One region of the Pseudarthrobacter sp. O4 genome, then DNA from elsewhere that is predicted to be linked to it. Evidence: riboswitches for the same ligand, from Rfam matches in the RefSeq annotation. Region 1 holds a riboswitch; each other region holds the start of a gene.

What was found. Region 1 has a riboswitch for thiamine pyrophosphate ahead of ACQCSU_RS03410 (bifunctional hydroxymethylpyrimidine kinase/phosphomethylpyrimidine kinase). Riboswitches for the same ligand answer to the same signal wherever they lie in the genome.
Region 2: it holds a riboswitch for thiamine pyrophosphate, as region 1 does, so the genes downstream of both, thiC (phosphomethylpyrimidine synthase ThiC) here and ACQCSU_RS03410 (bifunctional hydroxymethylpyrimidine kinase/phosphomethylpyrimidine kinase) in region 1, are expected to answer to the same signal.
Region 3: it holds a riboswitch for thiamine pyrophosphate, as region 1 does, so the genes downstream of both, ACQCSU_RS09825 (ECF transporter S component) here and ACQCSU_RS03410 (bifunctional hydroxymethylpyrimidine kinase/phosphomethylpyrimidine kinase) in region 1, are expected to answer to the same signal.

Annotation. Positions count from the first base shown of each region.
Region 1 is NZ_CP189591.1:745,114-749,173, reverse strand. Features, by position in the region: gene ACQCSU_RS03415 (Rne/Rng family ribonuclease) at 1-1,368, shown strand, start outside; TPP riboswitch at 1,488-1,585, shown strand; gene ACQCSU_RS03410 (bifunctional hydroxymethylpyrimidine kinase/phosphomethylpyrimidine kinase) at 1,568-3,184, shown strand; gene rplU (50S ribosomal protein L21) at 3,571-3,879, shown strand; gene rpmA (50S ribosomal protein L27) at 3,941-4,060, shown strand, end outside.
Region 2 is NZ_CP189591.1:848,972-853,031, forward strand. Features, by position in the region: gene ACQCSU_RS03920 (hypothetical protein) at 1-300, opposite strand, end outside; gene ACQCSU_RS03925 (VOC family protein) at 454-1,329, opposite strand; gene ACQCSU_RS03930 (amidohydrolase family protein) at 1,399-2,511, opposite strand; TPP riboswitch at 2,630-2,737, shown strand; gene thiC (phosphomethylpyrimidine synthase ThiC) at 2,733-4,060, shown strand, end outside.
Region 3 is NZ_CP189591.1:2,135,694-2,139,753, reverse strand. Features, by position in the region: gene ACQCSU_RS09850 (Na+/H+ antiporter subunit D) at 1-484, shown strand, start outside; gene ACQCSU_RS09845 (Na+/H+ antiporter subunit E) at 481-1,026, shown strand; gene ACQCSU_RS09840 (monovalent cation/H+ antiporter complex subunit F) at 1,023-1,301, shown strand; gene mnhG (monovalent cation/H(+) antiporter subunit G) at 1,291-1,710, shown strand; gene ACQCSU_RS09830 (DUF4235 domain-containing protein) at 1,765-2,028, opposite strand; TPP riboswitch at 2,204-2,348, shown strand; gene ACQCSU_RS09825 (ECF transporter S component) at 2,416-3,048, shown strand; gene ACQCSU_RS09820 (ABC transporter ATP-binding protein) at 3,048-4,060, shown strand, end outside.

The DNA.
Region 1 (4,060 bases):
GACACCATCGAGGCCTACGTCACCTACGTGGCACCCGACCTGGTGGGCCGGCTCGAGAAGTGGACCAAAGACGCGGACATCTTCTCGGCCTGGCGCATCGACGAGCAGATCCACAAGGCGCTGGACCGCAAAGTGTTCCTGCCTTCCGGCGGCTCCCTCGTCATCGACCGGACCGAGGCCATGACCGTGGTGGACGTCAACACCGGCAAGTTCACCGGCAGCGGCGGGAACCTCGAGGAAACCGTCACCAAGAACAACCTGGAAGCGGCAGAGGAAGTCGTCCGGCAGCTCCGGCTGCGCGATATCGGCGGCATTATCGTGATCGACTTCATCGACATGGTGCTGGAATCGAACCGAGACCTCGTGCTGCGCCGCATGGTGGAGTGCCTGGGCCGCGACCGTACCAAGCACCAGGTGGCCGAGGTGACCTCCCTGGGTCTGGTGCAGATGACCCGCAAGCGGATGGGCACCGGGCTTCTGGAAGTCTTCGGCGAGCAGTGTGAAGCCTGCGACGGCCGCGGCATCGTCACGCACGACGAGCCGGTGGAGCACCGCCGCGCCAACGTCGTGGCCGCCGAGCACCATGTCCCGCGGACCGAGAACCTGCCGGCACCCCGGACCGAACGCAAGAGCCGCCGCCGCGGCAAGGGCGGCCAGGGAATGCCGGAGTCCGCCCCATCGGCAGCCTCAGCCGTCCATCCGGAGCCTACCGAGGCCGAGCGTCATGCCAAGGCAGAGGCGACCCGTGCCGCACTGGCAAACATCGCAGCCGCCGCGCATGCCGCGCACCTCCACGACGGCGAGACGGTATCCGCTCACGCGGCGGAGGCCCGCCAGGCCGCCGTCGAGGCAGCCGCGCGGCTTGCCGCGACAGAGGAGGCAGCCGGACGTCCCGCGGCCGTGCTGACCTTCGGCGGCGAGCAGGTCGCCCTGCCGTTCGTTGAGCACGCCGACGAGACACCGTCTCCTGCCCTCACCCTCGACCTGCTGACCGAGGCCTTCGCCAACCTGGGCGAAGCCGATGGAGCCAGGCCCGCCGTGGACCGGACTCAGGCTGCCAAGGCCCCTGCCCCGGCCGTGGTCCCGGCAAGGACGGAGCTCGAAGCCGGCACCTCCCGGGGCCGCCGAGTCCGCCGCAACCGGAGCGCCAGCCGCGCCCAGGGTGCAGCGAACGAGACGACCATTGAACACCACGAGGCGGCTGAACACCGTGAGGCAGCGGCCTCCGCCGCGGCCGGATCGGTGCACGTGGCCAAAGCGCCCGCCCCGGCCGCGTCCGCGGGCAAGCCAGTGGGCAAGGCAGCAGCCAGGCCGGCAGCGAACGAGCCGATCATCCTCGGCGTCGGCGTCCCGGCTTCGGAGCTCTGACAACCCGGCAGTACGGGACAGTTCCGCGTGACCGCGGGGGCGGTCCGGGACTCGGCGTAGCAATACGCTGAGGCCCGGGCCGCCCCCGTGACTTCGTTAAGCGATTCGGACTAGGCTGTAGGACTGACACGGGGTGCCGCGCATCGAGCCGGCTGAGATCCAAACCCGTCGAACCTGTCCGGTTAGCACCGGCGAAGGGATGTCTCTCGTGGCTTCACCTGTTCTGACTTCACCGTTTCTGCCCTCCGTGCCGCGTCCCGCCGGGCGCCGGATCCCGCGGGTGCTGGCTATTGCAGGTTCGGACCCCTCCGGCGGCGCCGGGATCCAGGCCGACCTGAAAAGCATTGCCGCGCACGGCGGCTACGGCATGGCCGCGATCACGGCCCTCACGGCCCAGAACACCCGCGGCGTCAGCGCCGTCCACGTTCCGCCGGCGTCGTTCCTGACCGCCCAGCTGGACGCGCTGAGCGGGGACATCGGCATCGACGCCGTCAAAATCGGCATGCTGGGGGACGCCACCGTGATCGCTGCCGTCCGCGGCTGGCTTGAACAGGCCCGGCCCGGCGTCGTGGTCCTGGATCCGGTGATGGTGGCGACGAGCGGCGACCGGCTCCTGCAGGAAACGGCGGAGGCCGCCCTGCACGCGCTGCTGCCCCTCGCGGACCTGGTCACACCCAATCTCGCCGAACTGGCCATCCTCCTCCGGGAACCCGTCGCAGCCGACTGGGCCGAGGCCCTTGACCAGGGCAAACGGCTCGCCGCCCTGACCGGCACGACGGTACTCGTGAAGGGCGGCCATCTGGGCCGCAGCGCCGGTGGAGATGACCACAACGACGACGACGGCTGCCCCGATGCGCTCGTCAACACCGTGGGGCTCCTGGACCAGGAGACGGTGGTGGTGACCGGCGCACGCGTGCCCACCGGCAACAGCCACGGCACCGGATGCTCCTTGTCCTCGGCGCTGGCCACGGTGCAGGCCCGGGTGGGGGACTGGGAGGCGGCGCTGCGCGAGGTCAAGCCCTGGCTGACGGGTGCGCTGCGTGCCTCGGACCGCCTCGACGTCGGAACGGGCAACGGTCCGGTGCACCATTTCCACCACGTGCAGCATCTGACCGAAGACCAGGGCGGCACAGACCAGATGAATACCGGGCACCGCGTTCCGGACGAGGGGGAGTTCGCCGCTGCCCTCGGGAACAGTGCCGCGGCGGACCTTGACGCGATCTATGGCCTGGCGTTCATCCAGGGCCTGGCCGACGGCACGCTGGCCGAGAAGGATTTCGCCTACTATCTGGCCCAGGACGCCCTCTATCTCAATGGCTACTCGCGGGTGCTGGCCCGGGCGGCAGCCATCGCACCTTCCGAAGCCGAACAGCTTTTCTGGGCCCGCTCCGCGCAGCAGTGCCTTGAAGTCGAATCGGAGCTGCACCGGAACTGGCTCAGCACACGGGCCGTGGAGGTGAAGCTGGGCCCCGTCACGAAATCCTACGTGGACCATCTGCTGGCCGCCACGGTCTCCGGCAGCTACGGCGTCCTGGTCGCAGCCGCCCTGCCGTGCTTCTGGCTGTATGCCGAGGTCGGCGCAACACTCCATGCGCAGTTCCTGGCGGCCGGCGCCCCGGAAGGTCATCCCTACGCCGAATGGCTGCGGACCTACGCCGACGAGGACTTTGCCGCGGCGACGCGGCAGGCCATCGCCCTGACGGATCAGGCGGCGCGGCGCGCTTCCGCCAGCGAGCGGGACGCCATGGCGGTGGCCTTCAGGCAGTCGGCCCGCTACGAGGTCGAGTTCTTCGACGCGCCGAGGCTGCACGCCTGAGCACGGCCTCCCCGGCCAGCCTGTACGATGGTGAGGCACGGTTCCGGGAGTCGTTGCAGGACCGCTCTGTCCTGATTGAATGAAGTCTTGATTGAATGAAGTCTTGATCGAGTTGCGTTCATCACGCACGGCCCCTCCGGAACCAGCCTCATTTGCGGCCGAAGGCAAAATTAGCGTAGTCTAGGTCTTCGGTGCTTACGCCAACACTTGGGTTATGACCTTGAGGATCACGTCATTCGATATCGAATGGCATTGTCCACGGGATAGCTCATGGGTTCCCCCGGGGAATCCACCGGCGTAGAGGCACAGCGTGAGCCAGCCAAACAATTTGGACCAGGTTCCGCACGCAAATCTAGTAATAAACGTCGAGAGAAGTGAGTTCCCCAGTGGTGTACGCGATTGTCCGCGCAGGCGGCCGCCAAGAGAAGGTTTCCGTTGGAGACTTCGTTACCCTGAACCGCGTCCCCGGTGGAGCCGGCAGCACCTTTGAGTTGCCCGCACTGCTCCTGGTAGACGGTGACAAGGTCACGTCTGCTGCTGCGGACCTGGCCAAGGTAACGGTTACGGCTGAGATCCTCGAAGACCTTCGTGGTCCGAAGATCGTCATCCAGAAGTTCAAGAACAAGACCGGTTACAAGAAGCGCCAGGGCCACCGTCAGGAATTGACCAAGGTCAAGATCACCGGTATCAAGTAACTCTTCGTTACTGTTCAGGTTCCAGCAGATTCCCCAGAATTTTTGAAGGCAGGCATTTCAGATGGCACATAAAAAAGGCGCGAGTTCCACTCGCAACGGTCGTGACTCCAACGCCCAGTACCTCGGCGTCAAGCGCTTCGGCGGCCAGGTAGTTTCCGCAGGCGAGATCATCGTCCGCCAG
Region 2 (4,060 bases), 100 kb from region 1:
CTCCGCCAGGACGTCGCCCTCCCCCTCGGTCTCATAGCTGAGCAGATCGGCGAGCGCCCTGACCATGGCCGGCGGGACGCCCAGCAGGGAGTCGCTGGCCACGTCCACCATGGCGAGCTCGTAGTCGGCGCCGGCGGAGTGCACGGCCGTCCCGGCCAGATCGCCGAGGCGTTCGACTTCGAAGTCGCTGATGTCCGGGATCCGGAGGGCCCCGGGGGCCGGGGCTCCGCCGCCCTCGAGCGCAGCTGCGCGCTTGAGGGCTTCATCGTGGGTGGAGACAAAGATTTCGGTGAATCCCATGGGTGATCCTTAGTGGCTCGGCGCTGATCGCGCGGCGGAAAGTCCGGCTCCAGCCTAGCCCAGCCGCGCGGTCCGGACGGCGTGCCGGCCAGCGCCGCAGCCGGCGTGCTGTCAGCGCCGCAGCGCACCGTCGGCGCCGCACCCAGCGTGCCGTCAGCGCACGGCGACGCGGATGCGGTTCCGCCACGGGTCGTCGAAGCGCAGTTCGGCTCCCGTGTGGTGCGAGGGGACGCCGGCGGTCTTGAGACGGTCGGCGAGGGCTCCGACGTCGTCGCCTGACGGTACTTCGATCAGCACCTCGCCCAGGCCGAGGGTGTCCCGGCGGGGGCCGGCGCCGCGGCTGTTCCAGACGTTCATCGCCATGTGGTGGTGGTAGCCGCCCGCGGACACGAACAGCGCCTGGCCGTGCCAGCCTGCCGTCTTCTCGAAGCCGAGGGTCCCGACGTAGAACTCCTGCGCGGAGTGCACGTCACCCACCTGCAGATGGACATGCCCGATGCCGGCCTCCGCCTCATGCTGTCCACTGACGGACTCCTCGGTGAGGAACTGTTCGAGGTAGCGCTGCGGCGGCAGGGCCAGGCTGTCCATCACAACGTTCTTGCCCTCCCAGGACCACGCCTCGCGCGGACGGTCCCAGTACAGCTCGATGCCGTTGCCCTCGGGATCGTTGAAGTAGAAGGCCTCGCTCACGAGGTGGTCCGCACTGCCGGTGAAGGACTGCGGCTCGAACTGGGCGGCGCTGGCCACGGTGGCGGCGAGGGACGGCTGGTCGTCGAACAGCAGGGCGGTGTGGAAGAGGCCGGCCTCACCGCGCGAGGGGAGGCTGAGTCCGGGCGCCGGGGCGAGGTGGACCAGCGGCTTCTGCCGGCGTCCAAGGTAGAGCCCGCCGTCCTGCTCGGCCACGATGTCGAGGCCGAGGGCGCGCTGGTAGTAGTCCGTCATGAGCTTCATATCGCCGACCTTGAGCATCACGGTGCCCATGGTGAGTGCGGCGGGAAGAAGATCCTGGGTGCTGGCTTCTGCAGTCATTTGATCGCTCCGGTGCTTCAGCGGCCACCGACCCTCGATGACCTTACATAGAGTAAATTACTTGAAGCTTCAATTTATTCCTAATGGCCTGGTTTGTCCCTGGCGGACCGGCTCTCCGCGCAGCACGATGTGTTTCAGCTGCCGCAGCGTGTCCAGACGGCTCCGCGGATCGTCGGCGCAGACCAGGACATCGGCGCTGGCACCTTCGCTGATCGCGTCGGCACCCAGCCAGGCGCGGGCGGCCCAGGCACCCGCGTCGAGGGCTGCCCGGGCCGGAAGACCGGCATCGTGCAGGGCCTGGATCTCGTCAACGATCCGCCCGTGCTTGATGACGCTGCCGGCGTCCGTGCCGGCATAGATGGCCACCCCTGCTTCGAAGGCCTCCAGGATGCGTTCGCCGCGGCGTTCCCAGAGTGAGCGCATGTGCGCGGCGTAGCGGGGGAACTTTGTGTCCGCCCGCTCCGCGATGGCCGGGAACGTCGCGATGTTGATGAGGGTGGGGACGATCGGCACGCCCTGTTCGACGAAACGAGGCAGGTGCCGCGGAAGCAGGCCGGTGCCGTGTTCGATGCAGTCGATCCCGGCGTCGAGCATGTCATCCAGGGTGTCCTCGGCGAAGCAGTGCGCCGTCACCCGGGCGCCTTCATCATGGGCGGCCTGCACGGCGTCCTTGAGCTCCCGGACCGGGAAGCCCGGGGCGAGGTCGCCGGCGTCGCGGTCAATCCAGTCCCCCACGAGCTTGACCCAGCCGTCGCCGGCGCGGGCCTGCTTGCGTACGGCCTCCACCAGACCCTCCGGCTCGACTTCGACGGCGAAGCCGTGCAGGTAGCGCCGTGTCCTCGCGATGTGCCGGCCGGAGCGGATGATGCGTGGCACGTCGGCACGCCGCTGCAGCCAGCGGGTGTCGTGCACGGCGCCGGCATCGCGCACCAGCAGGGCGCCGGCGTCTCGGTCGGTGATGGCCTGCGCCTCCGCCATCTGTTCCGCGACATCCCCGCCGGGGCCGAGACCGATGTGGCAGTGCGCGTCGACCAGCCCGGGGATGACCCACCCGTCCAGCACGAGGTCCGGCGTGTCGGCGGGCCGGCGGAAAGTCAGCAGACCGTCGACGGACCACAGGCCGTGGTGTTCCCGGTCCGGCCCGGTGAGGATGGGGCCGCTGAACTCGATGATGCTGGTCATGGCTTAAAGCCTAATCCTCATGGCGATCCGCCGGCCCAGGTGGTCCAGTCCGAGTTGCGCTTCGTGGGCGCGGGGGGCCGCCAACTCCGGTCCCCGTCAACACCTGTGGTAGCTTCGTCTACGACCACACGGGTGCCCTTGCAGGGGCTGAGATCGGGCTGATGCAGCCTGCGACCGTTGAACCTGTCCGGGTAATGCCGGCGAAGGAAGTGAGTATTCCCGTGAATACGCAAGAAACACAGTTGATCCCTGCCAAATATGAGACTGTCCAGGAAACACAGTCGCTGAAGTCCCATTCTTTGGCTTTCACCACGGACGAGGAACACGGCATCCGCGTTCCGGTGACCGAAATTGCCCTGGAGGATTCCCCCGGCGGGGTGAAGAATCCGCCGTTCACGATATACCGGACGGCCGGCCCCGGAAGCGATCCAGTGGTCGGCCTGGAGCCGTTCCGGTCCGAATGGATAGAATCCCGGGGCGATACCGAGCCCTACGGCGGCCGGGAACGAAACCTGCTCGACGACGGCAAGTCCGCGGTGCGCAGGGGCGCCGCGTCTGCTGAGTGGAAGGGTGCACAGCCGGTGCCCCGCCGCGCCGTCGACGGCAAGACGGTCACCCAGATGCACTACGCCCGCCAGGGGCACATCACGCCTGAGATGCGGTTCGTGGCTGTGCGGGAGAACTGCGATGTGGAGCTGGTCCGCAGCGAAGTGGCCGCAGGCCGCGCCATCATTCCCAACAGCATCAACCACCCCGAATCCGAGCCCATGATCATCGGCAAGGCCTTCCTCGTGAAGATCAACGCCAACATCGGCAACTCGGCGGTCACCAGCTCCATCGCCGAGGAAGTGGACAAGCTGCAGTGGGCCGCCCAGTGGGGCGCGGACACGGTGATGGACCTTTCCACCGGGGATGACATCCACACCACCCGTGAATGGATCATCCGCAACTCCCCCGTCCCGATCGGGACGGTGCCGATCTACCAGGCGCTGGAGAAGGTCAACGGCGAGGCCAATGACCTGACCTGGGAGATCTACCGGGACACGGTGATCGAGCAGTGTGAGCAAGGCGTGGACTACATGACCGTCCACGCCGGTGTGCTGCTGCGCTATGTGCCGTTGACCGCCAACCGGGTCACCGGGATCGTGTCCCGCGGCGGAGCGATCATGGCAGGCTGGTGCCTGGCCCACCACGAGGAAAACTTCCTGTATACGCACTTTGACGAGCTGTGCGAAATTTTCGCCAAGTACGACGTCGCGTTCTCCCTCGGTGACGGTCTGCGGCCAGGGTCGACGGCGGACGCCAACGACGCCGCCCAGTTCGCCGAACTGGACACCCTGGCCGAACTTACCAAGCGGGCGTGGAAATACGACGTGCAGGTCATGGTCGAAGGCCCGGGGCACATCCCCTTCCACCTGGTCCGTGAAAATGTGGAACGCCAGCAGGAGCTGTGCGACGGCGCCCCGTTCTACACGCTCGGGCCGCTGGTCACGGATATTGCGCCCGGGTATGACCACATCACCTCGGCGATCGGCGCCACGGAGATTGC
Region 3 (4,060 bases), 1.4 Mb from region 1:
CCCCCCGTTGTCCGGCTTCCTGGCCAAGCTGGGGCTCCTGCAGGCCGGCGTGCAGCTGGGCACCCCGCTGGCCTACGCCCTGGTGGTCGGGGGAGTGCTGACCAGCCTGCTGACCCTGCTGGCGGTCGCGCGGGTCTGGAACCGCGCGTTCTGGCGCAAACCCGAGGACGCCGAACACCCTGACCCTGTGCTCCTGGCCGCCCCGGAGGACTCGGCCACCGGGCACCGCGCGGGGAAACGCAACGTCACCCTGTTGCCGCGGACCATGGTGGGCTCCACCCTGGGCCTGGTGATCTTCGGCGTCGCGCTGACCGTCTTCGCCGGGCCGCTGTTCAAGGTGGCGGATCAGTCCGCCGCGGAGATGCTGGAGCGCACCGCCTACATCCGGGCCGTCCTCGGCGGGGACACGCCGGTTCCGGCCCTGGCACAGCCCGCCCAGCAGCAGGGCGCCCAGCAGCCTGCCCAGCAGGGCGTGCAGAAATGAGCCGGAAGCGGATCTCACTGCGGCAGGAACTCCCGCTGCTGGTCTGGCTCGTGATTGTCTGGGGCGCCCTCTGGCAGGACTTCAGCCCGGGCAACCTGCTTTTCGGCGCCCTCGTCGCCGTGGTCGTGGCCAGGCTGTTCTACCTGCCGCCGGTGGAGCTGGGCGGGCGCTTCAACGGGCTCCTCGCCATCCCCTTTGCCCTGACCTTTCTGGTCAAAGTCGTGGCAGCGAGCTTCCAGGTCCTCTACCTTGCCGTGGCCAAGGGCCCCAAGGTGATCAGCGCCGTCGTCGCCGTCCCGCTGCGGAGCCACTCGGACCTGCTGGTGACCGCCACCGGGCACGTGATCTCGCTGATCCCCGGCTCGCTCGTGGTGGAGGTGGACAGGTCCACGTCCACGCTCTACATCCACGGCGTGAACGTCCGCAACGCCGAGGACGCCGCCAAGCTCCGCAAGGAAGTCCGCGACACCGAGGCCGGGCTGATCCGGATCATGGGCACCAAGGACGAACTGTCCGCCCTCAACCAGGAGGTGGGCGCATGATGCCGCTTGTCCTGACCGTGACCGCCGTGGTGCTGTCCCTGGCCGCCGCGGGGGCGATCATCCGGATCGCGAGGGGCCCTTCGCTGCTGGACCGGGTGCTCGCCGCCGACGTGCTGCTGGCCATCTTCGGGGCGGCGCTGTGCATCGACATGGCCGTGAACCGGCACCTCAACAACCTCATGCTGCTCGTCGCCGTGTCCATCATCGGGTTCATCGGCTCGGTGACCGTGGCCCGGTTCGTCGCCGACCGGCGGGAGCATGCCCGTGAATCCTGATACGTTCTCCGGCGATACCGTGATCGACGCCGTCTCTGCGGCGTTCATGGTGGTCGGCGCGCTGATGTCCCTCGGCGCGGCCGTGGGCCTGCTGCGCTTCCCCGATCTGATGAGCAGGATGCACGCGGCCACGAAGCCGCAGGTGCTCGGCCTGTTCCTGCTGCTCTGCGCGGTGGGCCTGCAGATGCGCACCTGGTGGGTGTGGCCGGTGCTCGTGGTGGCCTGGATCTTCCAGCTGCTCACCGTGCCGGTGTCCGCCCACATGGTGGGCCGGGCCGGTTACCGCACCAAGCACCTCCATCCGGAGCTGCTCAGCGCCGATGAGCTGGAGGCCGTGGTACAGCAGGCCGCGGGCAAGAGCGGTTTCGACGACGACTCAGCCGACGGCGGCGGCGGGAGCCGCCGGTGACCTGGACCGAAGGCGGTGGCCGGGGCCGCCGGTGACCGGTGCTAGACGATGCGCCTAGACGATGTCCTGGGACTTGGCGAAACGGGTGATGGCGCGCTGGGTGCCGCGGTTGGCGAGGACCTGGATGATGGCGCTGACCGCTGCGGAGATCAGCGCGAAGGTCAGGGCCGAGCGCAGCGTGGTGGGGATGTCGTCGTGGTGGCCCTTGGGCGGCTTGTTGCCGGTGGACTTTTCCCAGACGGTGTCGACGAGCTTGGTGCCGACGTACCCGGCGAGCAGGCTGATGCCGGTGCCGAGCAGTTTGATGAAGATGTTCATTCTTCGGACTCCTTGCGGGAGGGAACAGGGCTTCCCCCAGCCTAGCGTCCCGGCCCTGACGGTTGGACCCGGCCGTGCAGGCCGCGCCGTGCGGTCCCGGCCCGGAATGTGACAGCTGGGCACGGGAAGCCGGTCCCGCCGGGTGTAAACTGGGCAATGCCCACAAGGGCGATTTTATATACGACAGGGGAGCGCCGCCGTCGGGCATCGCTGGAGGAATCCAGGGAAAACCACCGGTGGGCGCTGAGAGTGCGGACAGCCGCAGACCCTCGAACCTGATCCGGTTAGTACCGGCGAAAGGGAGTCGAGTTCTCAGAGTGCCCGGCTGGGCGGCGGAAGCCGTGGCCGGCCGGCGCACCCTCCCCTCCTGTTCCTCAGGAGGACGACATGACTGACATTTCTGCTCAGCCGACGCTCAACCGGCGCGGCTACAACTGGCGTGTGGTGGACATTGTGGTGGCCGCGTTGATCGCGGTTGCCGGTGGCGTCATTTTCTGGGCCTGGTCCCAGGGCGCCAATCTGATTTCAGCCCCGGTCAACGCGCTGTATCCGCCGCTGACAGGGCTCTACGCCGGAGGCTGGATGATTCCCGCCGTGCTCGGCATGCTCATCATCCGCAAGCCCGGGGCGGCACTGTTCTGCGAAACGGTGGCTGCCACCGGCGAGCTGATCATGGGCTCGCAATACGGCACCACTGTCCTGATCTCCGGCGTGCTCCAGGGCCTCGGAGCCGAGCTCGTCTTCGCGGCGTTCGTCTACAAGAAGTTCAACCTGCCGGTGTCCCTGCTGGCCGGTGCCGGTGCCGGACTGTTCGGCGCCCTGAATGACTCCTTCGCGCCGTGGGGCTGGAACATCGCCTACGCCGCCGGGGACAAGTTGGCGTACATCATCTTCATGTCCGTCTCCGCCGCCGTGATTGCCGGCGCCCTGTCCTGGCTCGCCACCCGGGGTCTCGCCAAGACCGGGGTGCTGAGCTCGTTCGCCTCGCGCAAGGCCGCCACGGAGCCTGTGTTCTCCTGATGCCGGCACCAGGTGCCGGCGTCCGCCCGGCCGCGGTCACGGCCCGCGGCTGGGGCTGGCGGCACGCCGGCCGGCCGCGGCCCGCCGTCAACGGGCTGGACCTGGACATCAGTCCCGGGGAGCGGGTGCTGCTGCTCGGGCCTTCCGGTGCCGGCAAATCGACGCTGCTCCACGCACTGGCCGGGGTCCTCGGCGACAACGCAGCCGACGCCCTCGGCGACAACACGGCAGAGGATTCCGACGAGACCGGCAGCCTGCTGATCGACGGCGCCCCGCCGCGGGCCCGGCGCGGCCGGGCCGGGCTGGTGCAGCAGGACCCGGAGACGCAGGTGGTGCTCTCCCGTCTCGGTGATGACGTCGCCTTCGGGGCGGAAAACCTGTCCGTGCCCCCGGCGGAGATCTGGGCCCGGGTCGGTGAAGCGCTCGACGACGTCGGGCTGGGCCGGCTGCCGCTGGACCACCCGACCTCGGCCCTCTCCGGCGGCCAGAAGCAGCGGCTGGCGCTCGCCGGCATCCTGGCGATGCGGCCCGGGCTGCTCCTGCTCGACGAACCCACTGCCAACCTGGACCCCGCCGGCGTCCTGGAAGTCCGCGACGCAGTCGGCCGCTGCCTGGACAAGACCGGCGCCACCCTCGTGGTGGTGGAGCACCGGGTCGCCGTCTGGAAGGACCTCGTGGACCGGATCGTGGTCCTGCAGCCGGGCTCCGCCACGGAACCGGCCGTGCTGATCGACGGCCCGCCGGACCAGGTCCTGGCACAGGCGCGGGACATGCTCACTGCTGCCGGGGTCTGGGTGCCCGGTTACGTGCCGCCGACCCGGGTGCGGGCAGCGTCTGCCGCGGGCTCGCCGGTATCAGGCTCCGCAAAAGCATCCCTGCCCGGACAGCCCGACGCCGGGACCCTCCTGATGGCGGCCGACAACCTGGCGGTCTCCCGCGAGCACCCCCGCCGTTCCGGTCTGCGCAGGGGCTTCAGGGCCATCGCCCCGGTACCGGTGCAGTCCGGCATCAC